Regions from separate parts of the Enterobacter adelaidei genome, predicted to be linked through region 2. Evidence: predicted binding sites of a transcription regulator. Region 2 holds the regulator's gene; the other holds the start of a gene.
What was found. Region 2 encodes PhoB, which activates phosphate uptake and scavenging genes when phosphate is short. Its sites were predicted from a motif close to CTGTCATAAAACTGNCNNAT; they were not measured.
Positions count from the first base shown of each region.

Region 1 (15,240 bases), 2.2 Mb from region 2:
TGCTGGACTACCAGGATTACCCAATCCCGGCCGCTAAACGTGGTGCAATGGGTCGTCGTACCCTGGGCATTGGCGTGATCAACTTTGCCTACTGGCTGGCGAAAAACGGCAAGCGTTACTCTGACGGCAGCGCCAACAACCTGACCCACCAGACGTTTGAAGCTATTCAGTATTATCTGATGAAAGCGTCCAACGAGCTGGCGAAAGAGCAAGGTGCGTGCCCGTGGTTTAACGAAACCACCTACGCGAAAGGCATTATGCCGATCGATACCTACAAAAAAGATCTGGACGCGATTGTCAGCGAGCCGCTGCATCTGGACTGGGAAGGCCTTCGCGAATCCATTAAGACTTATGGCCTGCGTAACTCCACGCTCTCTGCCCTGATGCCGTCTGAGACCTCTTCGCAGATCTCTAACGCCACCAACGGTATCGAGCCACCTCGCGGCCACGTCAGCATTAAAGCGTCGAAAGACGGTGTTCTGCGCCAGGTGGTGCCGGATTACGAGACGCTGGGTAACAACTACGAGCTGCTGTGGGAAATGCCAAACAACGACGGCTACCTGCAGCTGGTTGGGATCATGCAGAAGTTTATCGACCAGTCGATCTCTGCAAACACCAACTACGACCCAACGCGCTTCCCGTCAGGTAAGGTACCGATGCAGCAACTGCTGAAAGACCTGCTCACTGCCTATAAATTTGGCGTGAAAACCCTGTACTATCACAACACCCGAGATGGTGCAGAAGACGCGCAGGACGACCTTGTACCGTCAATTCAGGACGATGGCTGCGAAAGCGGCGCATGTAAGATCTAATAAAGGGCGGGGATTTCCCCGCCTTTATTTCGTAAGACAGGACTCCAATTCATGGCATACACCACCTTTTCACAGACGAAAAACGACCAGCTCAAAGAGCCGATGTTCTTCGGCCAGCCAGTCAACGTGGCACGCTACGATCAGCAAAAATATGACATCTTCGAAAAGCTGATTGAAAAGCAACTCTCCTTCTTCTGGCGCCCGGAAGAGGTTGACGTCTCCCGCGACCGTATTGATTACCAGTCGCTGCCGGATCACGAAAAACATATCTTCATCAGCAACCTGAAGTACCAGACACTGCTGGACTCCATTCAGGGCCGCAGCCCGAACGTGGCGCTGCTGCCGCTGATCTCCATTCCGGAACTGGAAACCTGGGTGGAAACCTGGGCGTTCTCTGAGACGATCCACTCCCGTTCTTACACCCATATCATTCGCAATATCGTTAACGATCCGGCGGTGGTGTTTGACGATATCGTCACTAACGAGCAGATCCAGAAACGCGCAGAAGGCATTGCTCACTACTACGACGAACTGATCGAGATGACCAGTTACTGGCATCTGCTGGGCGAAGGCACCCATAACGTGAACGGCAAAACTGTTACCGTGAACCTGCGTGCGCTGAAAAAACAGCTGTATCTGTGCCTGATGAGCGTCAACGCGCTGGAAGCCATTCGCTTCTACGTGAGCTTTGCCTGCTCTTTCGCCTTTGCCGAACGCAAGCTGATGGAAGGTAACGCCAAAATCATCCGTCTTATCGCCCGTGACGAAGCCCTGCACCTGACCGGCACCCAGCACATGCTGAACTTGCTGCGCAGCGGCGTGGACGACCCGGAAATGGCGGAAATCGCCGAAGAGTGCAAACAGGAGTGCTATGACCTGTTCGTGCTGGCGGCCCAGCAGGAGAAAGAGTGGGCAGACTACCTGTTCCGCGACGGCTCCATGATTGGCCTGAACAAAGACATTCTGTGCCAGTATGTTGAGTACATCACCAACATCCGTATGCAGGCTGTCGGTCTCGACCTGCCGTTCCAGACGCGCTCCAACCCCATCCCGTGGATCAACACCTGGCTGGTGTCCGATAACGTGCAGGTTGCGCCGCAGGAAGTGGAAGTGAGTTCTTACCTGGTCGGTCAGATTGACTCCGAAGTTGATACTGACGACCTGAGCAACTTCCAGCTCTGATGACACGCGTAACGCTACGTCTTTCTGGCACCGAAGTGCTGTGTCAGGAAGAGCACCCTTCTCTGCTGGTGGCGCTTGAGGCGAACCAGGTGGCGGTTGAGTATCAGTGTCGTGAAGGCTATTGCGGCTCCTGTCGCTGCCGTCTGGTGACCGGCCAGGTGGACTGGCTGACCGAGCCGCTGGCCTTTATCAGTGAAGGGGAAATTTTGCCCTGCTGCTGCCGGGCAAAAGGCGATATCGAGATCGAGATGTAAAAAAGGGCCTTACGGCCCTTTTTCTATTTTAAGAACGTCACTGCTTTATCCGGGAAATCCGTAAACAGTCCGTCCACGCCCGCCTGGTTATACAGCACGTCGTAGAGCTGATTCACGTCCGTGGCATACGGCGGCAACTGGTCTGCACGCACCGTGTACGGATGGACCTGCATCTTGCTGGCATGCGCCTCTTTCACCATCGCCGTCAACTTCACGTGCCCCGGCGTTGAGCCTTCCGCCACCAGCATGTGATAATCCGGCCCGATGCCATCGGCGTACTGCGCTATCTGCTTCATCGCCCCCGGCTTAAACATCCAGTCGTAGTTGTAGTTCACCCACTTCCCGTCCGGCTGCTTCTCCTGGGTTTCGTTCCAGTCGGTATAGGCAATCAGCTGCACCAGATTGAGATCCATCCCCCTCTTCGGCTCCAGCTCGGTTTTGATGCGCTTCAACTCAGCGGCGTCAAAACACTGCAGATACACCTTGTCCTTTTTGCTGGTGTATCCGTACTGCTTCAGTACGTCCAGCGTTTTGGCCGCAATGTCTTTCCCTTCCTGGTGGTGGAACCACGGCGCTTTGATTTCCGGGTAGATACCGATATTTTTACCGGTTGAGTGGTTCAGCCCCTGAACAAACTCAATCTCTTCCTGGAAGGTATGGATCCGGAAGTCAGATTTGCCCATCGGGAAGCGTCCCGGATAAACCTGCACCTTTTTGCCGTTTTCGAGCTCAAAGCCTTCGGTAAATTTCAGCGAGCGAATTTCCGCCAGCGTGAAGTCGATGGCGTAGAAACGGCCATCTTTGCGGGCGCGGTCCGGGAAACGCTCCGCCACGTCCGTCACGCGGTCAAGATAGTGGTCATGCAGGACGACCAGCTGGTCGTCCTTCGTCATCACCAGATCCTGCTCCAGGTAATCCGCGCCCTGCGCATAGGCCATCGCTTTTGCCGGGAGCGTATGCTCCGGCAGATAGCCGCTTGCGCCGCGGTGGGCAATAACGATTTTATCTGCCGCCAGCGCGGAGCCTGTCATCAGGCCTGCCAGCAGCAGACTGGTAGCTAACTGAGTTAATTTCATCGCAATGCTCCTTATTGACGACGCGCCAGCACTTCAGCGTGGTGACGTTTTTCGCCGATCATCACAACAATCAGCAGCAGAACCGCCAGCACGCTACCGCCAATCATCACCATAAAGCCGCCGTCCCAGCCGAAGAAGTCAACGGTATAGCCCACAATGGCGCTTGCCGCGACCGACCCGCCGAGGTAGCCAAACAGGCCGGTAAAGCCTGCCGCCGTGCCCGCCGCTTTTTTCGGCGCCAGCTCCAGGGCGTGCAGACCAATCAGCATTACCGGACCGTAAATCAGGAAGCCGATGACGATCATGCAGGCCATGTCCACACCCGGATTGCCCGGCGGGTTAAGCCAGTACACCACGGTGGCGATGGTCACCAGAGTCATAAAGAACACGCCCGTCGCGCCACGGTTGCCTTTAAACACTTTGTCCGACATCCAGCCGCAAAGCAACGTGCCTGGGATCCCGGCATATTCGTACAGGAAGTAGGCCCAGGAGGATTTATCCAGCGCGAAGTGCTTCACCTCTTTCAGGTAGGTTGGCGACCAGTCGAGGATGCCGTAGCGCAGCAGGTAAACGAACACGTTTGCCACCGCGATGTACCACAGCAGCTTGTTCGGCAGGACGTACTTCATGAAGATCTGTTTTGCCGTCAGCTCTTCTTCGTGCTCCTTGCTGTAATCATCCGGATAGTCGTTTTTGTACTCTTCGATCGGAGGCAAACCGCAGGACTGAGGCGTGTCGCGCATCAGCGCGAAAGCGATAATCGCCACGACGATAGCACCAAAAGCAGGCATGTAGAGCGCCGCGTGCCAGTCGTTGAACCAGGCCATCCCCAACAGGAACAGCAGCGGTGGAATACCGCCTCCCACGTTATGCGCACAGTTCCATACCGACACGATGCCGCCACGTTCCTTCTGCGACCACCAGTGCACCATGGTGCGTCCGCATGGTGGCCATCCCATTCCCTGGAACCAGCCGCAGAGGAACAGCAGCACGAACATGATGGCAATACTGGAGGTTGCCCACGGCACAAAGCCCATAAACAACATCACCGCAGCCGCCAGGATCAGACCGGCTGGCAGAAACACACGCGGGTTCGAGCGATCCGACACGGAACCCATGATGAATTTGGAAAAACCGTAGGCAATCGAAATTCCCGACAGCGCAAACCCTAAATCCCCCCGCGAAAAGCCCTGCTCCACCAGATACGGCATGGCGAGGGCGAAGTTTTTACGCACAAGGTAGTACGCCGCGTACCCGAAGAAAATCCCCAGGAAAATTTGCCAACGCAGACGACGGTATAGCGGATCAATTTCTGCCTCAGGCAGACGCGCACGATGCGGCGCGGGTTTGAAGATACTGAGCATGACAGCCTCCGTGGCCATGTATTGAATTTACAGGGGTTTTACTGCCCCATACTCCAGAGAGGCGGCGATGTTAAGAAATCACGGTGATTGTTACTGTGAATCAACGCACAGATTGTTACAGAAATATGACAGAATGCGCAAAAAAGCGCATGAAATCACGTTTCACTTTCGAATTTCGCTCGTTTGTGTTCGAAATCAAACAAACCATAGTTTTCATGTGGCTAAATGGTAAAAAAACGAACACAGAGGGATGACAATGACAATTCACGATCCACGCTACAGCGATGTGATTATCATTGGCGGCGGTGCGACCGGTGCCGGCATCGCACGTGATTGCGCACTCAGGGGGTTGAGCGTCACGCTTCTGGAGCGCCATGATATTGCGACAGGCGCCACCGGGCGCAATCATGGCCTGCTTCACAGCGGTGCCCGCTACGCCGTTACCGATGGCGAATCGGCTCGTGAATGTATTGCCGAAAACCAAATCCTGCGACGGATTGCTCGCCACTGCATTGAACCTACAGACGGCTTGTTTATCACGCTTCCCGAAGACGATCTCGCCTTTCAGGCTACCTTCATTACCGCCTGTCGCGCGGCGGGGATTCAGGCCGAGGCCATTGACCCGGCCCTGGCGCGGCGCATTGAGCCCTCCGTCAACCCGATCCTGACAGGGGCGGTAAAAGTGCCAGACGGCACGGTTGATCCCTTCCGCCTGACGGCCGCCAATATGCTTGATGCCCGCGAACATGGCGCGCACATCCTGACCGGGCATGAAGTGACCGGGCTTATCCGGGAAGGTAACCGCGTCCGTGGCGTGCGGCTTTTTAATACGCAATATAATGAACACAGTGAACTGTATGCTTCCGTGGTCGTCAACGCAGCGGGGATCTGGGGGCAGCGGATTGCGGAGTATGCCGACTTGTCCGTTCGCATGTTTCCGGCAAAAGGCTCGCTGCTGATCCTCGACCATCGCATCAATAACCATGTGATTAACCGCTGCCGTAAACCGTCTGATGCCGATATTCTGGTTCCGGGCGATACCATTTCATTAATCGGTACCACCTCAACCCACGTGGACTATAGCGAGATTGATTACAACCGCGTCACTGCTGAAGAAGTGGATATTCTGCTGCGTGAAGGGGAAAAACTGGTCCCGGTGATGGCGCAGACCCGGATCCTGCGCGCCTACGCGGGTGTGCGTCCGTTAGTTGCCAGCGATAACGACCCAAGCGGGCGTAACGTCAGCCGGGGCATTGTGCTGCTCGATCATGCTGAACGCGACGGCATGGAAGGGTTTATCACCATCACCGGTGGCAAACTGATGACCTATCGTCTGATGGCCGAATGGGCAACCGATGCCGTCTGCCGCAAACTGGGCAACACCGAGCCGTGCAAAACGGCAGAACAGCCCCTGCCCGGCTCACGTCAGTCTACCGAGAAGACGCTGCAAAAAATTATCTCCCTGCCCGCTCCCCTGCGCGGTTCGGCTATCTATCGTCATGGTGACAGGACGCCGGTCTGGCTGGGCGAAGGCCGGCTTAGTCGCAGCCTGGTCTGCGAGTGCGAAGCCGTAACCGCGGGCGAAGTACAATATGCGGTGGAAAATCTGACCGTCAATTCTCTGCTCGATCTCCGCCGCCGCACCCGGGTTGGAATGGGGACGTGTCAGGGTGAATTGTGCGCCTGCCGTGCCGCCGGGTTATTGCAACGCTTTCATACCACCACCGCGACCCAGTCGCTCGATCAACTCAGTGCTTTTTTAAACGAGCGCTGGAAAGGCATTCAGCCTGTCGCCTGGGGCGATGCTCTGCGTGAAAGTGAATTTACCCGCTGGGTCTACCAGGGGCTGTGCGGTCTGGAGAAGGAGCAACACGATGAAATTTGATACCGCGATCGTCGGCGGCGGGCTGGCGGGTCTGCTCTGTGGCATCAAACTCACGAAGCAGGGGCTACGCTGCGCTATTATCACCCGGGGCCAGAGCGCCCTGCACTTCTCGTCGGGCTCGCTGGATCTGGTGGACGAAAGGTACCGCGAACAACTTCCGCCAGAGCATCCTTATCATCTGACTGGCGCGCAGCATATCGATCGTTTTGCCCTGGAAACCGAAGCGCTACTGGCGGATTGCGGCGCACGTCTGCAGGGAAGCGCCAGGCAAAATCATCAGCGCGTTACACCACTCGGCACCCTACGCTCCGCCTGGCTCAGCCCGGAGGAGGTGCCCGTCGCGCCGTTCAACTCAGCACGTGTGCGGGTGGTCGGTATTAGCGGTTTTCTGGATTTTCAGCCCCATCTCGCGGCGGCATCACTTTGTCGCCAGGGGATAAACGCTGAAACGGCAGAAATAGAGCTGCCTGAGCTTGATGTCCTGCGCGATAACCCGAGCGAGTTTCGCGCGGTGAATATTGCCCGTTTTCTCGATAATGAAGAGAGATGGCCGCTGCTCTATGAGGCGCTCAAACCGCTTGCAGAAGGGTGCGATGCGCTGTTTATGCCCGCATGCTTTGGCTTAAACGACAATCGACTCTGGCGCTGGCTGTCCGATCGTCTACCCTGCACACTCGGTTTACTGCCGACGCTGCCCCCGTCGGTTCCCGGTATTCGCCTGCATACCCAGCTCCAGCGCAAATTTGTTGCGCAGGGTGGCGTCTGGATGGCGGGTGATGAGGTGAAAAAAATCACCCTGGCTGACGGGGAAGTGAGCGAAATCTGGACGCGCAACCACGATGATATTCCGCTTCGCGCCCGCTTTACGGTGCTGGCAAGCGGCAGCTTCTTCAGTAACGGGCTGCTGAGCAGTCGGGACGGCATCCGCGAAGCCATAATGGGGCTGGATGTCCGGCAAAGCGCCTCCCGCGCGGACTGGTATCAGAGTGATTTCTTCACGCCACAACCCTGGCAACAGTTCGGCGTCATTGTCGATAACCACCTGCACCCGCAACTTTCGGGTAAGTCAGTCAGGAATCTCTTTGCTATCGGCTCGCTTCTTGGCGGATATGATCCTATCGCCCAGGGCTGCGGTGGCGGGGTCTGCGCCGTGACGGCGCTGTATGTGGCAGAGCAAATTAGCCAGCGCATGGAGGCTGAACAATGAACGATACCCGTTTTGAAAGCTGCATTAAATGCACTGTGTGTACTACCGTCTGCCCGGTCAGCGGCGTAAATCCACGCTATCCGGGTCCGAAACAGGCCGGGCCGGACGGTGAGCGTCTGCGACTGAAAGACGGCAAGCTGTATGATGAGGCGCTGAAGTACTGCATCAACTGCAAACGCTGTGAAGTTGCCTGTCCGTCGGACGTCAACATTGGCGACATTATCCAGCGCGCCCGGGCGCGCTATAGCACGCAAAAGCCCTCATTGCGGGATGCTATTCTGAGTCACACCGATTTGATGGGGAGCATCTCGACGCCGTTCGCCCCGCTGGTGAATGCGGCGACCGCGCTCAAACCGGTGCGCCAGCTGCTGGATGCGACGCTTAAAATAGACCATCACCGCAGCCTGCCGAAATATTCTCACGGTACCTTCCGTCGCTGGTATAAATCCGTCGCGGCGCAACAGGCGCAGTATGCCGAACAGGTGGCGTTCTTCCATGGCTGCTATGTGAATTACAACTACCCGCAGTTGGGTAAAGATCTGCTTAAAGTGCTGAATGCGATGGGGACGGGCGTTCAGTTACTCAGTAAGGAAAAATGCTGCGGTGTACCACTTATCGCCAACGGATTTACGGATAAAGCGCGCAAGCAGGCCAAAAGCAATGTCACCTCACTGCGTGAAGCCATCATCGACAAGGGGATTCCGGTGCTGGCCACCTCGTCTACCTGTACCTTCACCCTGCGCGATGAGTACCCGCATCTGCTGGACGTGGATAACACCGGGCTGCGTGAGCACATTGAACTGGCAACACGCTTCCTGTGGCGCAAACTGGATAGCGGGCAGACGTTGCCGCTGGGGAAATTGCCGCTGAAAGTGGTGTATCACACGCCCTGCCACATGGAAAAAATGGGCTGGTCGCTCTATACGCTTGAATTGCTACGCTTAATTCCTGGGCTGGAGCTGACGGTGCTGGATTCCCGCTGCTGCGGTATTGCGGGAACGTACGGCTTCAAAAGTGAAAATTACGAAACGTCACAGGCGATTGGCGCCCCACTGTTCCGGCAGATTGAGGAAAGCGGCGCGGATATCGTGGTAACCGACTGCGAAACCTGCAAGTGGCAAATAGAGATGTCCACCAGCAAGCGCTGCGAACATCCGATCACCTTACTGGCGAGGGCTCTGGGCTGAAGATGACCGGGGCGAAAAGCCCCGGTCAGTGTTTTACTCAACGAACAGCGACTCGACAACGTTTATCCAGCCGTGCTCGCTGGCAACCTCTTTGCCATTCAGCCAGCGGCGCAGCATGTTCAGCGCCATCATGGCGCAAACGTCCTGCCGTATCGCCAGGCTGTGACGGGTGATACTCATTTTTACCCTCAGGGCATACGTGCCTTCCGGTGTCGCCAGCGCAAAGTTCAGGTATTCCTCATCCAGCCCACCGACAAACAGCGCCAGCCCGGCAAAATGTTTTACCCTTCTTTCAGAAGCCCAACGGGCGGTCTGCGCCAGCGTCTCCTGCTGGAACGGCACCACTTCGCTGGCCAACAGCGGCGCATTGACGCGCGACAGCTGCAGCGCCAGCAGGCCGCCGGTGAACTGCTCGCTTAAGGTCACGCTCAGCTGACGAGACTGCAACTGCTTCGCAATCTGCGCGGGCAACCCTTCCGTCCCTTCAAAGATCAGGCTTTCACCCGCCACACGCTGCACCTCAGGCCAGAGTGCCAGCATCGCCGCTTTCTGCTCTGCAGGCCCCGTCAGCTTGAGTTCAATGATCGGCATAGAGGATCGATACCCCATTGATACGTCTGGCGGCAGTTGCAGGCGATCGAGACTCTGGGCCAGGTCGCTTTCCGAGCGGCCAAAAGTGGTCAGACGCAGGCAAATCGGGGGTTCAGGCAGGGTAAAACGATCGCGAAGGCGCGGCAGGATCTGCTGCTCGACCATCACTTTAAATTCTGAGGGTACGCCCGGCGTGAAGAACATCAGGCAGCGGTTCAGCTGCATGGCAAATCCACATGCGGTACCGACCGGGTTGTCAACCAACTCAGCGCTGGCGGGAATTTCAGCTTGTTTGCGGTTGCTGGGTGCCATGACGCGGCCGCGTTCGGAGAAAAAGCGTTCCATCTGTGCCAACCACGCCTCATGCAACACCAGCCCTTCCCCTTTTGCCGTGGCGGCGGCCAGTGCGCTGAGATCGTCACTGGTGGGGCCAAGCCCGCCATTCACGATCAGCACGTCACAGTGTTCGCTGCGCTCGCGCAGGATATTGACCAGTGACTCAAGATTGTCGCCCACCGTGTTGCGGCGCGTTAACGGTAATCCTTGCTCAAAGAAAAGATCGGCAAGCCAGGCAGCATTGGTGTCGATAATCTGTCCATGCAGCACTTCGTCGCCGGTGGATAACATCTCCACGTTAATCATTATGTTCTCCCGCTTAAATGGTCAAAACACTATAGCGCAAACGCGGGATGGAGAAGAGAGAAACTGGCGCGACGGAATGCCGCGCCGGAGTGATTAGAAACCTGCGCTGACGCCCACGTACGGGCCGTCGGCCAGCGCGTTGTCGCGGTTACCGTCTTTACCGGCCAGGTTCAGGTAGCGATAGCCTGCTTCGATGGTAATTGGACGCATGATGGTCCAGCGCGCACCGGCGTTGGCTTCTTCATAGCTTTCAATGCCGCTGGAGAGCGAGTCCGGGGAATAGTAATACTCACCAAATAGGCCAAAGCTGTCGCCAATTTTCCACTGCAGACCGCCGCCCACTGCCGCCGCATAGCCTTCATCACCGTCGTTCGGGTTGGTATAAATACCTTTACCGCCGACAGTGGCCAGGAACGGACCAAGAGGAATGTTCAGGCCCAGGCCGAGGCTGGCCGCGTCGCCGTCGTCATCGTTATGTGTCCAGCCGCCGGTCATTGCCAGACCGGACGTTTCGGTACCCATGCCAAAGCCCAGGTGGGTATAATCCTGACCCGCCGAGCCGTTAATGCTAATGGCGTTTGCCGCCGCAGAAACAACCATCAGGCCGAAGCCCAGTAATGCCACTTTTTTCATTGTCGTGATCCCGCACAATTATTATAAAGAAGTCCTAAAACCGCGAGATTTTAACCGCAGTCTCCATGGGATCAAGCACTCTGCGTGCGGCAGGCCGGTAGATTGTAACTATTTGAAACGGCTACTATCCCTTAAGCGATGCATTCACCCACTGTTGCAGCGCGCGACGGGAGACCTTAATGCCGCCATTTTTGAGCTCAGTCGGCAACACTAACCACCGGACGGGTTGCTGAAAACGCGCCAGTTTATCCCGGACCCAGTCAGGTAAACAGGTGATATCCGTTCCCGGTTCACACTCCACCACGGCTACCGGGCGCTGCCCAAACTCGGCATCGTCCAGCGGGACGATAAACACCTGGTTAATTTGCGGATGACGGGCGATAACCCGCTCAAGACTTTCAGGCTGGATCCCTTCTCCGCCGCTAAAAAAGAGGTTGTCCATACGCCCCAGAATTGTCAGCCGGTCATCATGCCATTCACCGCGATCGCGGGTCGCGAACCAGCCCTGCTCATTCGTCAGCGGGATCAACACCCCGTCACGCCAGTAGCCTGAGGCCATACTTTGCGCTTTGATCCAGACTTCACCGTCAACCACCTGCACTTCTCTGCCCGGCAGTACACCGCCCACATCCGGCTCGCCGTCCGCCTCTTTCGCACAGACTGTTGAAGCAAACTCCGTCAAGCCATAGCCACAGAAGGTGCGAACGCCCTGTTTTCGCGCTTCCTCTGTCAGTTCAACAGGTATTGCCGCTCCGCCGAGCAGAACGGCTTTCAGCGCAATATGATGCTGAGTGTTAAGCAGACGCCAGAGCTGTGTCGGTACCAGAGAAGCGTGGGTACAGCCCTGCAGTGCCTGCTCAAGCGGCTGCTTTTCGCGAACGGTTAAACGTGCCCCAGCCTGCAACCAGCGCCATAAAATCCCCTGACCGGAAACATGAAACAGCGGCAGCGAAAGTAACCAGTCATCCTCATCACCGTAGGGCATCAGCGCCAGCACACCGAGCGCGCTGGCAAGATGGGCTTCGCAGGTATGGACCGCCGCTTTCGGCAACCCGCTGGAGCCGGAGGTCAGCGTCATGGAGGCCAACCGCGCCGGTTGCCACGTAACGCGGTGTTCGCCAGCATGCTCGTACATGTTCAGGACGGGAAGATCGTCGTAGATGCCGTCCAGCACCAGCGCAAAGCGCAGGGTCATCTGCGGAAGCAGAACATCCAGCAGATGACGCGGCAACTGCGGGTTAACGGGAAGAATGCGCGCCCCGCTCTGGAGCAGTGCCAGCCATGCCGTCAAGGTTTGCGGATGATTATGGGCCAGCAGCAGCACACCGTCGCCCTCTCCGACGCCCTGCTGCTGAAATCCTGCCGCAAGGTGGTCGACATGCGCACACAGCTGTTCCCAGGTAAGCACCTCATCGTTCAGCCTCAGCGCCGGCTTATCGGCAGCCTGCGCACACCAGTGCCGCCACGGCCAGTCGGTAAAACTCATAGCAATGGCTCCAGCGCCTCAACGTCGAGGCACGGCAGCGGACTGTCCGGCCACTGGCGAATAAGCTGAGCCTGCATCAGGTTTAGCGTGTCAAGACCCGGGATCGTGTCTGGCGTTAACCAGGCAGCGATACGTGCCAGTTGGGTCAGCCCAAGGCTGGATTCGATGGAGGAGCTGATCACCGCCGTCAACCCCAACGCATGTGCCGCTGCGACCTGCTCGCGCACTTTCGCCAGACTGCCGGTCAGCGTTGGTTTAATCACTACCGCGCTGACGCCGGGTTCGGCGACAAATTCAAAATCCGCTTCGCGCAGGCTTTCATCCCAGGCAATGGCAATCCCCGTTTCGCGGGCAAACGCACGCGAATCATCGCGGGTTTTACACGGTTCTTCCAGGAAGGCAATGCGACTGCGGTATGCCGGATTGACGTACTTCGCGAATTGCTGTGCCTTAAGTGGCGTCCACGCGCGGTTAGCATCCAGACGCAGATGCAGATCCGGGATCGCCTCCAGCAGGAGGTTAGCGACCATTCCGTCTCTCACCGCTTCGTACAGGCCAACTTTGATTTTCGCCACTTTCTCACCGGGCATGGCGGAAAGCAGGGCGAACAGTTCGTCCGGATCGCCGGTGCAGAGCGGTGCCGCACGGTAATTAGCCTCTTCAGGCAAACTACCGTCGAGTTCCGCCAGCGCACAGCTAATGCCAAAAGCCGCGGAAGGAACGTCCGGCAACGCCGGATCCGCTCCCTCACGCCACTCTCCGGCCCACGCCAGTAATGCAGACTGCGCGTCATCCAGCGACTCAAGGCTAAAGCCCGGCAGAGGTGAAACCTCCCCCCAGCCTTCCCGCTCACCCTGCTGCAGATGAACGAAGAAGCCGTCACGGGTTTTTAACCGCCGTTCACGCAGTACCACACCCGCGTCCATCGGTATCTGCCAGCGGTAAACCTGCGCGCGACGCATTACGGGTTCCGTTTGTATTTGCTGAAGTCTGGCTGGCGTTTTTCGTTAAACGCGTTGCGCCCTTCCTGACCTTCTTCGGTCATGTAGAACAGCATCGTGGCGTTGCCCGCCAGTTCCTGCAGACCCGCCTGACCGTCACAGTCGGCGTTCAGCGCGGCTTTCAGGCAGCGCAGCGCCATCGGGCTGTTTTGCAGCATTTCACGACACCAGCGCACGGTCTCTTTTTCGAGATCGGCAATCGGTACAACAGTATTGACCAGCCCCATATCCAGCGCTTCCTGAGCATTGTACTGACGGCACAGGAACCAGATTTCGCGGGCTTTTTTCTGCCCGACAATGCGCGCCATGTAAGAGGCACCCCAGCCGCCGTCGAAAGAGCCCACTTTCGGGCCAGTCTGGCCGAAAATAGCGTTCTCTGCGGCAATCGTCAGATCGCACATCATGTGCAGCACATGACCGCCACCGATGGAATAGCCTGCCACCATCGCCACGACCGGTTTTGGACAGGTACGGATCTGACGCTGGAAATCGAGCACGTTCAGGTGGTGTGTACCCGCATCATCCTGGTATCCGCCGTAGTCACCGCGCACTTTCTGATCGCCACCGGAGCAAAACGCTTTGTCACCTTCGCCGGTCAGAACAATCACGCCGATGCTGTCGTCATAGCGCGCATCTGCCAGCGCCTGGATCATCTCTTTCACGGTCAGCGGACGAAAGGCGTTACGTACCTGTGGACGATTGATGGTGATTTTAGCAATGCCGTCTGCGGATTTGTGGTAACGGATGTCGGTATAACCTTCGGAGCAGTCTTGCCATTCAACCGGAGCATAGAGCATGTGTTCATCAGGATAGATCATAGAGAGTCCTTTATCGAAGACGCAGTATCTGAGCCAGACACGCAGCAACTGCACCCGGGTTTTCCCGGTGGGCGTTGTGTCCGGCGTTGGGAATTGCATGGCGAACGGCGTTCAGTTCCGCGGCAAGGGCCGTAAACTTGTCATCATGTTCACCATATAAATATTCAAATGGGAAATTGCGGGCGCTGAGCGCGGCACGCAAATCAGGCTGCACGGCCAGCGATGTCGCCTCCAGCATCATCGCCAGCGTCATGCCGTTGTTCTGACTGCGCAAAGTAACCAGCGCTTCGCGCTGGGTGTCCGTCAGGGAGGCGAACACGGGCTGTTGATACCAGTCAGCAAAGACTTTATCCAGCGGTTCAGTACGAAAACGCTGTTCCCAGCGGCGATCAGATACCCGCCGCCTGTTGCGCTCTTCGTCATCCTGCAGACCCGGATGCCCACCTTCCACAATCACCCCCTGCAGCCCCTGTGGCTGCTGGCAGGCATGGAACATCGCAACGCGGCCGCCGAGGGAGTACCCGATAAGCCAGAAGTTAAGTATGTTGTAACTAAGCAAGGTTCGGGTGAGCATATTGCTCATCTCGTTGAACCCGGACACGCCAATATTCCCGGAGCCACCGTGCCCCGGTAGATCCAGGTACAGCCGGGGATAATTGCTGAGTTTCTCGCCAACCACCTGCCACTCACGGCAATCCCCGGAGAAACCGTGCAAAAAGACCAGCCAGGGATAACCTGGTTTTCCAGCCTGTTGCACACCCGAGAGGATCACAGCTGGCTCACCTGTGCCAGCAGGCTTTGCAGCATCTGCGCGCCGTCAGCATCATTCACCACCAGCTCAATCAGCGTTGCTCCCGGCTGTTTCCAGGCGGTGCTCAGCGCCATATCAAGCTGTTCCCAGCTTTCCGGGCGATGGTATTTCAGGCTGAACATCGCCGCAGCGTGTTCAAACTGGACGTTCTGCGGCATCAGGTAAAAGCGCTCACGCTCGCTCTGCGGCGTTGGCAAGAGAGAGAAGATCTGCCCACCGTTGTTGTTGACCACAATCAGCACAAACGGGGCGGACGCCTGTCGTAGCAGCGCCAGCGCGTTGAGATCGTAG
Region 1 covers NZ_CP154353.1:3,141,477-3,156,716, forward strand. The annotation lists gene nrdA (class 1a ribonucleoside-diphosphate reductase subunit alpha) at 1-812, shown strand, start outside; gene nrdB (class Ia ribonucleoside-diphosphate reductase subunit beta) at 864-1,994, shown strand; gene yfaE (class I ribonucleotide reductase maintenance protein YfaE) at 1,994-2,248, shown strand; gene glpQ (glycerophosphodiester phosphodiesterase) at 2,272-3,324, opposite strand; gene glpT (glycerol-3-phosphate transporter) at 3,336-4,688, opposite strand; gene glpA (anaerobic glycerol-3-phosphate dehydrogenase subunit A) at 4,945-6,573, shown strand; gene glpB (glycerol-3-phosphate dehydrogenase subunit GlpB) at 6,563-7,780, shown strand; gene glpC (anaerobic glycerol-3-phosphate dehydrogenase subunit GlpC) at 7,777-8,967, shown strand; gene AAHF05_RS15215 (nicotinamide mononucleotide deamidase-related protein YfaY) at 9,001-10,200, opposite strand; gene AAHF05_RS15220 (YfaZ family outer membrane protein) at 10,294-10,833, opposite strand; gene menE (o-succinylbenzoate--CoA ligase) at 10,958-12,319, opposite strand; gene menC (o-succinylbenzoate synthase) at 12,316-13,281, opposite strand; gene menB (1,4-dihydroxy-2-naphthoyl-CoA synthase) at 13,281-14,138, opposite strand; gene menH (2-succinyl-6-hydroxy-2,4-cyclohexadiene-1-carboxylate synthase) at 14,149-14,910, opposite strand; gene menD (2-succinyl-5-enolpyruvyl-6-hydroxy-3-cyclohexene-1-carboxylic-acid synthase) at 14,907-15,240, opposite strand, start outside.
Region 1: a site for PhoB is predicted at 4,801-4,820, ahead of glpT (glycerol-3-phosphate transporter). Genes of this name have one in related genera too.

Region 2 (15,240 bases):
GCGGTGAGCTCCAGTTTATCTTTCACCTTATCGGCGAGGATTTTACCGTCTTCGCACTGCGCCAGTTCGACGCGAGGCGCTTGTAAGTTCCCGTCTGCCTGGTTCCTTGCCCGGTTCTGGCTCCAGAAGGCGCGATAAGCCACACCTTTGACTTCAAACTCGACTTCCGCCAGACATTCAGCGGTATCGCGTGTCATCAGGTCGTTTTGCGATTGTGACACGGTATTCAGACGAGGTGTTTCGTGATATAGCGCCAGACAGATGGCGTCGAGCAGGGTGGTCTTGCCTGCACCGGTCGCACCGGTAATGGCAAATAGCCCGTTGCTGGCAAAGGGCTCAGCGGTAAAGTCAATTTTCCACTCGCCCTTGAGTGAGTTGAGGTTTTTCAGACGCAGGCTCAGGATTTTCATGCGTTCTCTTCCTCGTTATTCAGAGCGTGGAGCGTATGGGCGAACAGCTCGTTCAGCCGGGCGCGTTTTGCATCGTCCATCTCTTCCTGGGCCAGTCGGCGTTCAAAAACCTCTTCGACTTTAAGTTCACTCAGCGTTTCGCGCTGAGCACTCAGCAGGATTTTTTCGCGCTGCTCGCGACTACGGCGTACCAGTAAAACCTCGACAGGAAGATCTTCCGTCAGCGCCTGAATTTTTCGCTGCATATCATGCAGATAGTCGTCTGTGGTGATTTCGATATCCAGCCAGACGGGGGGGTTAAACGCAATGCCACGCCACTGTTCAAGCTGGGAGGTGATGGCATCAAGGTCACCCTTCAGCACCGCCAGCGGCTGGGTAACAGGGACTTCCAGCGTTTCGACGGCGCTGAGTTTACCTCCGTTAAAACTCACCAGATGCACAGATTTGGCTTTACCTGTCTCATCAAAACTCAGCGAAATGGGCGAGCCACAATAGCGAATGTGTTCGCAGCCACCGATCATCTGCGAGCGGTGGATATGCCCTAGCGCAATGTAGTCGGCAGGCGGGAAATTTTGCGCCGGGAACGCATCCAGCGTACCAATATAAATGTCACGTACGGCGTCACTTTTACTGGCTCCGACGGTGGTGAGATGCCCGGTCGCAATCACCGGAATGAGCTGTTCGCCGCGCAAGGTACAGGCATCGGTATATTGTTGGTGATAATAGTCAGTGATGCTCTGCAACAGATGCTGCTGTTTTTCTCCGCCGGACATCCCGGCCTGGCTCTGCACGATATCGCGTGGGCGCAGGAAGGGAACCGGGCACAGCACCGCCCCCGGTGTACCGTCACGTTTTTTCAGGATCTGCGGCGCATGCCCGGCACTGGCCACCACGGTAGTGTTCAGGAAGGCCAGGATGTCGCGGGATTCATTCAGCGTGGCGACGGAGTCGTGATTACCGGCGACAATCACCAGATGGCAGCCTGTATGCTGCAGATTTACCACGAAGCGGTTGTACAGCTCACGCGCATAGCTTGGCGGCGAGCCGGTGTCGAAAATGTCACCCGCGACAATAATCGCATCCACTTCGCGCGATCGGGCCGTATCCAGCAGCCAGTTCAGGAACGCTTCATGCTCAGCTGCCCTGCTTTTGCTGTAAAAGTTTTGACCCAGATGCCAGTCCGAAGTGTGAAGTATGCGCATAGGAGATCCGTGGCGAAAAAAGATGTTGGCGATTATAAACATTCAGGGGCGGAAAATAACCGCTGTAATAAAACAACAGTTTGCCATTTATAGTGGTAAGGTTTTTCATAAATCTGTCATAAATCTGACGCATAATGACGCCGCATTACAAACTTGTAACTTAAATAAGATAAGACAGGGCAAAGTATGGCGAGACGTATTCTGGTCGTAGAAGATGAAGCTCCAATTCGTGAAATGGTGTGCTTCGTGCTCGAACAAAATGGCTTCCAGCCGGTTGAAGCGGAAGATTATGACAGCGCGGTGAACCAGTTGAATGAGCCCTGGCCCGATCTGATTCTGCTCGACTGGATGTTGCCTGGCGGCTCTGGACTGCAGTTTATCAAACACATTAAACGTGAAGCGATGACCCGCGATATCCCCGTTGTCATGCTCACGGCACGTGGTGAAGAAGAGGATCGCGTGCGTGGGCTTGAAACGGGTGCCGATGATTACATTACCAAGCCGTTCTCCCCGAAAGAGCTGGTTGCTCGTATCAAAGCCGTAATGCGCCGCATTTCACCGATGGCAGTGGAAGAGGTGATTGAGATGCAAGGTCTGAGCCTTGACCCGACCTCACACCGCGTCATGACGGGCGAAAACCCGCTCGACATGGGGCCTACCGAATTTAAACTTCTGCACTTCTTCATGACTCACCCGGAACGCGTTTACAGCCGCGAACAGTTGCTGAATAACGTCTGGGGAACTAACGTGTATGTCGAAGACCGGACGGTTGACGTCCATATCCGCCGCCTGCGAAAAGCGCTGGAACTGAGCGGCCACGATCGCATGGTGCAGACGGTCCGCGGCACGGGTTATCGTTTTTCTACCCGTTTCTGAACAATGACAGGAGTGTGACGCGTGCTGGAACGTCTGTCATGGAAAAGGCTCGTCTTTGAACTGATCTTATGTTGTATTCCGGCCTTCATTCTGGGGGCCTTTCTTGGACATCTGCCGTGGTTTCTGCTGGCCTCGGTCACCGGGCTGCTGATCTGGCATTTCTGGAACCTGTTGCGCCTCTCCTGGTGGCTATGGGTTGACCGAAGTATGACACCGCCGCCGGGAAGCGGCAGTTGGGAACCGCTGCTTTACGGTTTGCATCAGATGCAGATGCGTAATAAAAAGCGCCGCCGCGAACTGGGAAGCCTGATCAAGCGTTTTCGCAGCGGGGCGGAGTCGCTGCCGGATGCGGTCATTCTGACGACCGAAGAAGGGACAATCTTCTGGTGTAATGGTCTTGCGCAACAGTTGCTGGGGTTGCGCTGGCCGGATGATAATGGCCAGAATATCCTCAACCTTCTGCGTTATCCTGAGTTTGCGCAGTATCTAAAAAAGCGTGATTTTACCGGTCCGCATAATCTGAAACTCAATAATGGTCGCCATCTGGAAATCCGCGTGATGCCCTACAGCGATCGGCAGTGGCTGATGGTGGCGCGCGATGTCACCCAGATGCACCAGCTGGAAGGCGCGCGACGCAACTTCTTCGCGAACGTGAGCCACGAATTACGTACCCCGTTGACCGTACTTCAGGGTTACCTGGAGATGATGCAGGAGCAAACGCTTGAGGGCGCGCCACGTGAAAAAGCGCTGCACACCATGCGCGAGCAAACGCACCGTATGGAAGGTCTGGTGAAACAGCTGTTGACGCTCTCAAAGATCGAAGCGGCGCCAACGCTTGCGCTGAATGACACCATTGATGTCCCCATGATGCTGCGGGTGGTGGAGCGTGAAGCACAGACGCTAAGCCATAAAAAGCACCACCTGACTTTTGAGGTCGACAATACGCTGAAGGTTCTGGGCAGTGAAGATGAGTTGCGCAGCGCCATTTCCAACCTGGTGTATAACGCGGTGAATCATACGCCGGAAGGGACGGAGATCGTGGTGCGCTGGCAGCATACCCCTACGGGTGCTGAATTTAGCGTCGAGGATAATGGTCCGGGGATTGCTCCGGAGCACATCCCGCGTCTGACCGAACGCTTCTATCGCGTGGATAAGGCGCGATCGCGACAGACAGGGGGAAGCGGTCTGGGGCTGGCGATTGTAAAACATGCCGTCAATCACCATGAAAGCCGCCTCGATATTCAGAGTACCCTGGGTAAGGGAACCCGCTTTAGTTTCGTGATCCCGGAACGATTAATTGCCAAAAAGATCGCCTGATAACGGGTGTGTCATTTTATCTTTCCACGGGTCAGCGTTTGCTGGCCCGTTTGCTTTGCAGTCAAACGAAACGCGAATGAATTTTATACGGCTGACTGTTTTTTGTTCGCATGATTAGCCATGGGTTTTTCTGATAATTAGCGTATTGTGCTGGTATGTTTTTTCATGGTGGCATATTGTTCTGGTTTTGCGATCCCACCTTGCCTTTAAACGTTATAAGCGTTTAAATTGCGCCCCAGATACTGTCAGACCGACTGTATTTGCGTGGTAAATCGAAAAACTATTCTTCTCCACGCCAGGACGGGAGCATTTCCCGCTGAAATTGAGCAATTTTTCGGCTGTATCTTCCCACCAGGGAAATCGAAAAGCTCAATGTTTTCAACACCACATCCACAGGCAGTAAGGTTTTATGACCCATCACTTAAAATCGCGTGACATCATCGCGCTGGGCTTTATGACATTTGCGCTGTTCGTTGGCGCAGGCAACATCATTTTCCCTCCAATGGTTGGTTTACAGGCGGGTGAACACGTCTGGACTGCTGCATTTGGTTTCCTGATTACTGCTGTGGGTTTACCGGTACTGACCGTTATCGCCCTGGCGAAAGTGGGTGGCGGTGTTGATAGCCTCAGCACCCCGATCGGCAAAGTGGCGGGTGTTCTGCTGGCAACCGTCTGCTATCTGGCAGTGGGCCCACTGTTTGCGACCCCGCGCACGGCGACCGTTTCCTTCGAAGTGGGCATTGCTCCTCTGACCGGTGACGGCGCGATGCCGCTGTTTATCTACAGCCTGATCTACTTCGCGATTGTGATTCTGGTTTCTCTCTATCCGGGCAAGCTGCTGGATACCGTAGGTAACTTCCTGGCTCCGCTGAAAATTGTGGCGCTGATTGTGCTGGCGGTTGCGGCGATTGTCTGGCCGGCAGGTCCGATTAGTGACGCCATGGATGCCTACAAAAATGCCGCATTCTCCAACGGCTTTGTGAACGGCTACCTGACGATGGATACGCTGGGCGCAATGGTGTTTGGTATCGTCATCGTTAACGCCGCGCGTTCCCGTGGTGTGACCGAAGCACGTCTGCTGACCCGCTACACCATCTGGGCTGGCCTGATGGCCGGCGTGGGCCTGACGCTGCTCTATCTGGCGCTGTTCCGTCTGGGTTCCGATAGCGCCATGCTGGTTGATCAAAACGCGAATGGCGCGGCTATTCTGCATGCTTATGTTCAGCACACCTTCGGCGGTGCGGGCAGTATGCTGCTGGCAGCGCTCATCTTCCTGGCATGTCTGGTGACCGCCGTTGGCCTGACCTGCGCCTGTGCGGAGTTCTTTGCGCAGTATCTGCCGCTCTCTTACCGCGCACTGGTATTTATTCTCGGCATCTTCTCCATGGCGGTGTCAAACCTCGGTCTGAGCCACCTGATTCAGGTCTCTATTCCGGTGCTGACGGCTATCTACCCGCCGTGTATCGTGCTGGTGGTACTGAGCTTTACTCGCCCGTGGTGGAATAACTCCTCACGAATTATTGCGCCAGCCATGTTTATCAGCCTGATTTTTGGTATCCTTGACGGGATTAAAGCATCAGCTTTCGCAGAAATTTTGCCAGCCTGGACACAGCGTCTGCCGCTGTCCGAACAAGGCCTGGCCTGGCTGATGCCTACCGTTGTTGCACTGGTTCTGGCGGTTATCTGGGATCGTGCTGCAGGGCGTCAGGTCGCATCGAACGCCCATTAATCAACGGCAACAAACTGTTTAACCACGGGGCTTAAGGCCCCGTGGTTTTTTGTTTTTTTCGTGTTGAATGGCAAGATTTTAATGGAAAGCACTAACAAACTTAAACGTGGGCTGAGCACGCGCCACATCCGCTTTATGGCGCTGGGCTCCGCTATCGGTACCGGTCTTTTTTATGGCTCGGCAGATGCCATTAAAATGGCCGGTCCAAGCGTTCTGTTGGCCTACATCATCGGCGGTGTAGCGGCCTATATCATCATGCGTGCCCTCGGGGAGATGTCGGTTCACAATCCGTCAGCCAGTTCATTCTCTCGCTACGCGCAGGAAAACTTAGGTCCGCTGGCCGGGTTTATTACCGGCTGGACCTATTGCTTTGAAATCCTGATTGTGGCGATTGCCGATGTGACCGCGTTTGGTATCTATATGGGGGTCTGGTTCCCGGCGGTACCGCACTGGATTTGGGTGCTGAGCGTGGTGCTGATCATCTGCGCGGTTAACCTGATGAGCGTGAAAGTCTTCGGTGAACTGGAGTTCTGGTTCTCTTTCTTTAAGGTCGCCACCATCATCATCATGATTGTTGCCGGTTTTGGGATCATCATCTGGGGGATTGGTAACGGCGGTCAGCCCACCGGTATCCATAACCTCTGGAGCAACGGCGGCTTCTTCAGTAATGGCTGGCTCGGCATGGTGATGTCGCTCCAGATGGTGATGTTTGCCTACGGCGGTATTGAGATTATCGGTATCACCGCCGGGGAAGCGAAAGACCCGGAAAAGTCGATTCCGCGCGCCATCAACTCGGTGCCGATGCGCATTCTGGTGTTCTATGTGGGCACGCTGTTCGTGATCATGTCCATCTACCCGTGGAACCAGGTGGGCACTAACGGTAGCCCGTTTGTACTGACCTTCCAGCATATGGGCATTGCGTTTGCTGCCAGTATTCTGAACTTTGTCGTGCTGACAGCGTCGCTTTCCGCGATCAACAGTGACGTCTTTGGCGTGGGGCGTATGCTGCACGGCATGGCGGAGCAGGGCAGTGCGCCAAAGGTATTTGCCAAAACCTCACGCCGCGGTACGCCGTGGGTCACCGTGGTGGTGATGACCGTGGCGCTGCTGTTCTCGGTTTACCTGAATTACATCATGCCGGAGAACGTCTTCCTGGTAATTGCATCGCTGGCGACCTTCGCGACGGTGTGGGTGTGGATTATGATCCTGCTGTCACAGATTGCATTCCGCCGTCGTCTGTCTCCGGATGAGTTGAAAGCGCTGAAGTTCAAAGTGCCGGGCGGTGTGGCAACGACCGTGGTTGGCCTGCTCTTCCTGGTCTTTATCATCGCCCTGATTGGCTACCACCCGGATACCCGTATTTCCTTATACGTCGGCTTCGCGTGGATCGTCCTGCTACTGGTTGGCTGGATGTTTAAATGCCGCCGTGACCGTCAGCTGGCGGAAGCACAGTAATGTTAATGCCCGACGATGTCGGGCATTTTTTCTCCTCCCCCATCCTCCTCCCCCAATAAACCGCATCATGATGAGCTAACCTTAACCACCCTGTGGCAAGGTGACGTCAATTTCATCAAAGGGGATTCGTGATGTTAAACGCCTGGCACCTTCCGGTTGCCCCATTTGTTAAGCAAAACAAAGACAACCTTGTGATTACGCTCTGGCTGACGGGGGAAAATCAGCCTGAACGCGTGACGCTACGCGCCGAAATTGATAACGAAGAGACCGCGCTGAAAATGCACAAACAGCGTAGCCAGCCGCAGCCGGGTATCACAGCCTGGCGGGCAAATATCGACTTGCGCAGCGGGCAGTCACGCCGGCGCTACAGTTTCAAACTGCTGTGGAACAACCGTCAGCTGTGGTTTACCCCGCAGGGGTTTAGCCGTTTCCCTCCGGCCCGTCTTGAGCAGTTTGCCGTTGATTACCCGGATAACGGACCACAATGGGTTAACGATCAGGTCTTTTACCAGATTTTCCCGGATCGCTTTGCCCGCAGTGAAAAACGCACTGCTGACCAGGATAAGATCTATCACCACCATGCCGCGGGCCATGACATTATCCTGAAAGCGTGGGATGAACCCCTGACCGCGCAGGCGGGCGGTTCGACGTTCTACGGCGGCGATCTCGACGGTATCAGCGAAAAGCTGCCGTACCTGAAAAAGCTCGGCGTGACGGCGCTGTATCTCAACCCGGTGTTTAAAGCTCCGAGCGTACACAAATACGATACCGAAGATTATCGCCACGTTGACGCGCAGTTTGGCGGCGACGAAGCGTTATTGCGCCTGCGGCAGAACACCAGAAATGAAGGTATGCGCCTGATTCTGGACGGTGTGTTTAACCACAGCGGAGATTCACACGCGTGGTTTGACCGTCATAATCAGTCGATGAGCGGAGCATGCCATAACCCGGATTCACCGCAGAGAAGCTGGTATAGCTTTAATGAGGAGGGACGAGCGCTGGACTGGCTGGGTTATCCGAGCCTGCCAAAGCTGGATTTCCAGTCACCTTCTCTGATCGATGAAATCTACGGCGGTGAAGACAGCATTGTGCGCCACTGGCTGAAAGCACCGTGGAATATGGATGGCTGGCGCCTGGATGTGGTGCACATGCTGGGGGAAGCGGGCGGGGCGCGGAACAATATTCAACACGTCGCGGGTATTACCCGCTCTGCAAAAGCGGCTCAGCCAGAGGCGTTTGTGTTTGGCGAGCATTTTGGCGATGCGCGCCAGTGGCTGCAGGCCGATGCGGAAGATGCGGCGATGAACTATCGTGGCTTTACCTTCCCGCTGTGGGGATTCCTCGCGAATACCGATATCTCCTACGATCCGAATCACATTGATGCCGAAACCTGTATGGCGTGGATGGATAACTACCGCGCCGGTCTGTCGCATCAGCAGCAACTGAGAATGTTTAATCAGCTGGATAGCCACGATACGGCGCGCTTTAAATCCCTGCTTGGCAAGGATGTGGCGCGTCTGCCGCTGGCGGTCACCTGGCTCTTCACATGGCCAGGCGTACCCTGTATTTACTACGGTGATGAAGTAGGGTTGGACGGTAACAATGATCCCTTCTGCCGCAAAACCTTCCCGTGGCAGCCAGCGAAACAGGACAAGGTGCTGTTCAGCCTTTATCAGCGGTTGGCGAAGTTACGTAAACAGCACCAGGCATTACGCTATGGCGGATGCCAGGTGGTGTACGCCCACGACAACGTGGTGGTGTTTGTCCGTGTTTATAACCAGCAGCGCGTGCTGGTGGCGATTAACCGGGGTGAGGCCTGTGAAGTGGTGCTGGATGACTCCCCATTGCTGCACGTGAAGGCGTGGCAATGTAAGGAGGGTAAAGGGACTCTTCAGGAAGGCATACTCTCATTACCTGCAATTTCTGCTTCCATCTGGTTCGGTAATTAATCTCTGTCTGCAACCGGTACGGTGTACGGGTTGCAGAATATTTCCCTGTGTTGTTCGGTTTTATTCAACAGAGGGGACAAATATCTTTACTATTCGCTCAGTCAATTCTCGCTATACTCAATTTGCTTTATCAGTCAGGGCCCTTTCTCATATAGCACACCGAATGTTTACTTTTAACTCATTGTTTAAAAGGTACTTTTATGTCTATTCGTGAACTGATTGACCCATCCAATTCCGCACTGATTTTTATCGATCACCAACCGCAAATGTCCTTTGGTGTCGCTAATATTGACCGTCAATTGCTGAAGAATAATACGGTAGCACTGGCGAAAGCCGGCAAAATTTTTGATGTTCCTGTTATCTACACGTCGGTCGAAACGAAAAGCTTCAGCGGCTATATCTGGCCAGAATTGCTGGCGGTTCATCCGGATGTCAAACCCATTGAACGTACCTCGATGAACTCCTGGGAAGACGATGCGTTTGTTGCGGCAGTTAAAGCAACGGGCCGTAAGAAACTTATCATCTCAGCCCTGTGGACCGAGGTTTGCCTGACTTTCCCGGCGCTGATGGCGCTCGACGAAGGCTTCGAAGTGTACGTGGTAACCGATACGTCCGGCGGTACATCCGTTGATGCGCACGAACGAGCGATTGACCGTATGGTTCAGGCCGGGGCCGTACCGGTGACCTGGCAGCAGGTGTTGCTTGAGTACCAGCGCGACTGGTCACGCAAAGGCACTTACGACGCGGTAATGGACCTGGTTCGCGAGCACAGCGGGGCTTATGGCATGGGCGTTGATTATGCCTACACCCTCGTTCATGGCGCGCCAGAACGTAAAGCGTAAACCTTTCAGGGCGGGGTTCTCCCGCCCATCAATGACCAGGGAGCTTTTATGGCGCAAACATCACATGTGACGCTGGTGATTACTCACACGTTACTTCCGGGACAGGCTGAGCACTACGAACAGTGGCTTGGCAGGATCATGCCCATCGCGGCGGAATTTCCCGGCCATCTGGGCGCGAACGTGATCCGCCCGTCCGAAGGGCAAAACCTGTGGACGGTGATCATCCGCTTCGACACCCTCGAACACCTCTATGAGTGGACTCAGTCTGATACCCGCAATGCGCTGGTGAAAGAGATTGAACCGCTGCTGGCGGAAGGCGACAAAACCGAAGTGCGTACGGAACCTGCGTTCTGGTTTACGCCACCGGAGACACACGTACGTAAGCCAAAACAGTGGAAACAGTTTCTGATCACGCTCCTGGTGATCTTTCCCAGCACCAATCTGGTACCACAAGTGACTGGTGCGCTGCTTCCTGGCCTGAAAGGCTCATTGCTGCTGCATTTGATTAACGATGCCTGTGTGGTCGCGCTGGTGGTCTGGCTGTGGATGCCCATCGTGACCCGTCTGTTTGCCGGATGGCTAAAAAAAGCCTGATTCGGCCGAAAGGAGTACGTTATGTCTCAAACTGCCACACTGATCTTAACTAAGGGTAAGATCCATACACTCGATCGTGAAAATCCGCTTACCGAGGCGGTAGCGATCGCCAACGGCAAGATCCTTGCTACGGGTAATCACGATCGCATCATGAGTTATGCGACGCAGGGAACGCAGATCGTCGATTTACAGGGAAGCACGGTAATCCCCGGCCTGAACGATTCTCACCTGCACCTTATTCGCGGCGGGCTCAATTACAACCTGGAGCTGCGCTGGGAAGGTGTTCCTTCACTGGCGGATGCGTTGCGCATGCTTAAAGTTCAGGCCGACCGCACGCCGTCACCACAGTGGGTGCGTGTTGTCGGCGGCTGGAGCGAGTTTCAGTTTGCTGAACGTCGGATGCCGACCATCGAAGAACTCAATGAGGCGGCACCGGACACCCCGGTATTTGTGCTGCATCTCTACGATCGCGCGTTGCTCAACCGTGCAGCCTTGAAAGCTGTCGGGTATACCAAAGAGACCCCGAACCCACCGGGCGGCGAGATTGTGCGCGACAACAACGGTAACCCGACCGGGATGCTGATCGCCAAACCTAATGCAATGATCCTCTACGCCACACTGGCGAAAGGGCCGAAACTGCCGATTGAGCAGCAGGTGAACTCTACGCGCCAGTTTATGCGCGAGCTGAACCGCCTGGGATTGACCAGCGCAATTGATGCAGGGGGCGGTTTCCAGAACTACCCGGAAGATTATGAGGTAATTGCTGAGCTGCACGCCAAAGCGCAGATGACTGTGCGCATTGCTTACAACCTCTTTACCCAGCGCCCGAAACAGGAACTGGAAGATTTTGAGCGCTGGACAGATATGCTCAAGCCGGGTCAGGGAACGGATTTCTATCGCGCGAACGGAGCCGGTGAGATGCTGGTCTTCTCGGCGGCGGATTTCGAGGATTTCCTTCAGCCGCGTCCGGATCTGCCGGAAGGAATGGAAGACGAACTGGAGCGTGTGGTGCGTCATCTGGTGGAAAACCGCTGGCCGTTCCGCTTGCACGCGACTTACGACGAATCCATCAGTCGGATGCTGGACGTGTTCGAGAAAGTGAACCGCGATATCCCGTTCAACGGGCTGCACTGGTTCTTCGACCATGCAGAAACCATTACCGAGCGCAATATTGAACGCGTTAAGGCGTTGGGCGGTGGGATTGCGGTCCAGCACCGCATGGCATTCCAGGGGGAGTACTTTGTCGACCGCTATGGCAAAGAGGCGGTGAAGCACACGCCACCAGTGGCGAAAATGCTGGAACTGGAGGTGCCGGTTGGGTTAGGTACGGACGCGACCCGCGTGGCGAGCTATAACCCGTGGACTGCGCTCTACTGGCTGGTATCCGGGCGTACCGTGGGTGGGCTTGCGATGTATGACGACAATAACCGTCTGCCGCGTGACGTTGCCCTTGAGTTGTGGACGGCAGGCAGTGCGTGGTTTTCCAGCGAGCAGGGTAAAAAAGGTCGCCTGGTCGAAGGGCAACTGGCGGACCTGGTGGTGCTGTCGAAAGACTACTTCAGCGTGCCGGAAGAGGAGATCAAAGGTATTGAATCGGTAGTGACCGTGGTGGATGGCAAGGTGGTGTATGCCGCCGGACATTTCAGCCCACTGTCGCCACCGCCAATTCCGGTTGTGCCAGAGTGGTCGCCGGTGGTGAGAAGGTACCCGGACATTATCGCTCCGCACCGCCAGCCGCCAGTAAAGTGGGCGCGGTGGTACAGATGCACCAGTGCATCGGGAGTTGTGGCGTGCATGGGCATGCGCACGGTATCGCGCGCCAGTCGGATATTCCTGTCTCCGATGAACAGGCATTCTGGGGCGTGTTAGGGTGTTCGTGCTTCGCGTTCTAAAACAAAAGGCCCGCATAAGCGGGCCTTTTTCGTAAACCGTGCCGATTACAGGCTGGATACGTTCTCAGACAGGTATTTCGCTACGCCGTCTGGAGAGGCAGCCATACCTTCTTTACCTTTTTCCCACTGAGCAGGGCACACTTCACCGTGCTCTTCGTGGAACTGCAGCGCGTCAACCATACGCAGCATTTCGTCGATGTTACGACCCAGCGGCAGATCGTTCACAACCTGGTGACGCACGATGCCGTTTGCGTCGATCAGGAAAGAACCACGCAGTGCAACGCCAGCGTCCGGATGTTCGATACCGTAAGCCTGCTGGATTTCGCGTTTGATGTCCGCAACCATTGCGTATTTCACCGCACCGATGCCGCCTTTGTCGACAGGGGTGTTACGCCATGCGTTGTGTACAAATTCAGAGTCGAAGGAGACGCCAACAACTTCTACGCCACGCTTCTGGAATTCTTCATAACGTTTGTCGAACGCGATCAGCTCAGACGGGCAAACGAAAGTGAAGTCCATTGGCCAGAAGAACAGAACGGTCGCTTTACCGTTGGTGTGCTGTTTGAAGTTGAAGTTTTCAACGATTTCACCGTTGCCCAGAACTGCTGCAGCTGTAAAATCCGGAGCCGGACGAGTTACCAGAACCATATGATTCTCCTGTAGATACTAAGGTTATTTGGAACGCAACGCGAGCCAGTATAGAGAGTGTTCATGGATAAGACAAAGAGGTGGTGACAATCGTTCCGCCAGCTTTTACCTATCAATGCGAATTCTGTCAGAGCTGTTTGTTTTTCGCCTGCGCCATCATGCGCGGATAGAATTGCCAGAACCGGGTCTCCAGCGCATCGTAATGTTCATCCAGGTCATACCAGGAGTCGCGTAGCGCATCCAGGCGCGGTCGGCGACTGGCCATCCCATTTAACACATTCTGAATGAAATCCATCTCGCGATAGCGCTCCAGCCAGCGTTCTGACCACAGGTAGTTATTCAGATTCACAAAGCGCGGCGGCGAGTCGGGCAAAATGATCGACACCTGCTGGTGGGCATAGCGCACAAAATCCGTTAATGGCAACTCCGGCGAGAGTTGTGCCCAGTGGCGCGACAGGAAGTGATCCCACATCACGTCGAGCGTGATCGGCGCAACGCGGCGCGTTTCGGGGCGAAACCACGCTTTGGCTTCCGTCACTTCCGGCAAGTTATCTGTCAGCACGTCGATACGGCGATGCATAAAAATACCGTCAACGATCTCAGGGGAATAGTTCTCAGCGGGGTTACCGCGTACGAAATCGGCCAGCAAATTACCGGAAAGGGAGCTGTCAGCGAGGTGTGCGAGATGCAGGTGAGCGAGAAAATTCATGCGTTTTATTTGTCCGGGGGTGGCTAGTTGTTGCAGCAAAAGGGTGTGAGCACTAGACTATGCCGCCTGTTTTTAAGTCACGAGTATACGTCATGCGCGTCGCCGATTTCTCCTTTGAACTACCTGAATCCCTGATTGCTCACTATCCAATGCCTGAGCGCAGTAGCTGTCGTTTGCTGTCACTGGATGGGCCAACGGGCGATCTGACGCACGGTACTTTCACCGATTTGCTCGACAAGCTCAACCCTGGCGATCTGCTGGTCTTTAACAATACCCGCGTGATCCCGGCGCGCCTGTTCGGCCGTAAAGCCAGCGGCGGCAAGATTGAAGTGCTGGTCGAACGTATGCTCGATGATAAACGTATTCTGGCACATATTCGCGCCTCTAAAGCACCCAAACCGGGTGCAGAACTGCTGCTCGGTGATGACGAGAGCATCAAAGCGACCATGACCGCGCGCCACGATGCGCTGTTCGAGGTGGAATTCGATGACGAGCGTTCTGTGCTCGACATTCTGAATGCTATCGGCCACATGCCGTTGCCGCCGTACATTGAGCGTCCGGACGAAGAGGCCGACCGCGAGCTGTACCAGACTGTCTATAGCCAGAAACCTGGCGCAGTCGCCGCGCCGACCGCGGGTCTGCACTTTGATGAACCGCTGCTGGAAAAACTGCGTGCAAAAGGCGTTGAGATGGCGTTCGTGACGCTGCACGTTGGCGCGGGTACCTTCCAGCCGGTGCGCGTGGACAGCATCGAAGATCACATCATGCACTCCGAGTATGCCGAAGTACCGCAGGACGTGGTGGATGCTGTTCTGGCGGCGAAAGGCCGGGGGAGCCGCGTGATTGCCGTCGGCACTACCTCTGTGCGTTCGCTTGAGAGCGCCGCACAGGCCGCGAAGAACGATCTTATCGAACCGTTCTTTGGAGATACGCAGATCTTCATCTACCCAGGTTATCAGTACAAAGTCATTGATGCGCTGGTGACCAACTTCCATCTGCCTGAATCCACGCTGATTATGCTGGTGTCCGCGTTTGCGGGTTATCAGCATACGATGAATGCCTACAAGTCTGCGGTAGAACAAAAATATCGCTTTTTTAGCTACGGGGACGCGATGTTTATCACGTACAATCCGCAGGCTTTGAATGAGCGTGTCGGGGAATAAGTCCGCGGCACCGTTTTACAACGTTGGACTGTTTTTCTGACGTCGGAGAAAAAATGAAATTTGAACTCGATACCACCGATGGCCGCGCGCGTCGCGGTCGCCTGGTGTTTGATCGCGGTGTGGTGGAAACCCCCGCGTTTATGCCTGTGGGCACCTACGGCACCGTAAAAGGGATGACGCCGGAAGAAGTGGAAGCCACTGGTGCACAGATTATCCTCGGCAACACCTTCCACCTGTGGCTGCGTCCGGGTCAGGAGATCATGAAGCTCCACGGTGACCTGCACGACTTCATGCAGTGGAAAGGCCCTATCCTGACCGACTCCGGCGGTTTCCAGGTCTTCAGCCTGGGTGATATTCGCAAGATCACCGAGCAGGGCGTACACTTCCGTAACCCGATCAACGGCGATCCTATTTTCCTCGATCCAGAAAAATCGATGGAGATTCAGTACGATCT
Region 2 covers NZ_CP154353.1:947,319-962,558, forward strand. The annotation lists gene sbcC (exonuclease subunit SbcC) at 1-410, opposite strand, end outside; gene sbcD (exonuclease subunit SbcD) at 407-1,612, opposite strand; gene phoB (phosphate response regulator transcription factor PhoB) at 1,799-2,488, shown strand; gene phoR (phosphate regulon sensor histidine kinase PhoR) at 2,510-3,805, shown strand; gene brnQ (branched-chain amino acid transporter carrier protein BrnQ) at 4,215-5,534, shown strand; gene proY (proline-specific permease ProY) at 5,616-6,989, shown strand; gene malZ (maltodextrin glucosidase) at 7,121-8,938, shown strand; gene AAHF05_RS04660 (hydrolase) at 9,139-9,780, shown strand; gene AAHF05_RS04665 (antibiotic biosynthesis monooxygenase) at 9,829-10,374, shown strand; partial or broken gene AAHF05_RS04670 (amidohydrolase) at 10,396-12,266, shown strand; gene AAHF05_RS04675 (peroxiredoxin) at 12,312-12,914, opposite strand; gene acpH (ACP phosphodiesterase) at 13,042-13,623, opposite strand; gene queA (tRNA preQ1(34) S-adenosylmethionine ribosyltransferase-isomerase QueA) at 13,716-14,786, shown strand; gene tgt (tRNA guanosine(34) transglycosylase Tgt) at 14,840-15,240, shown strand, end outside.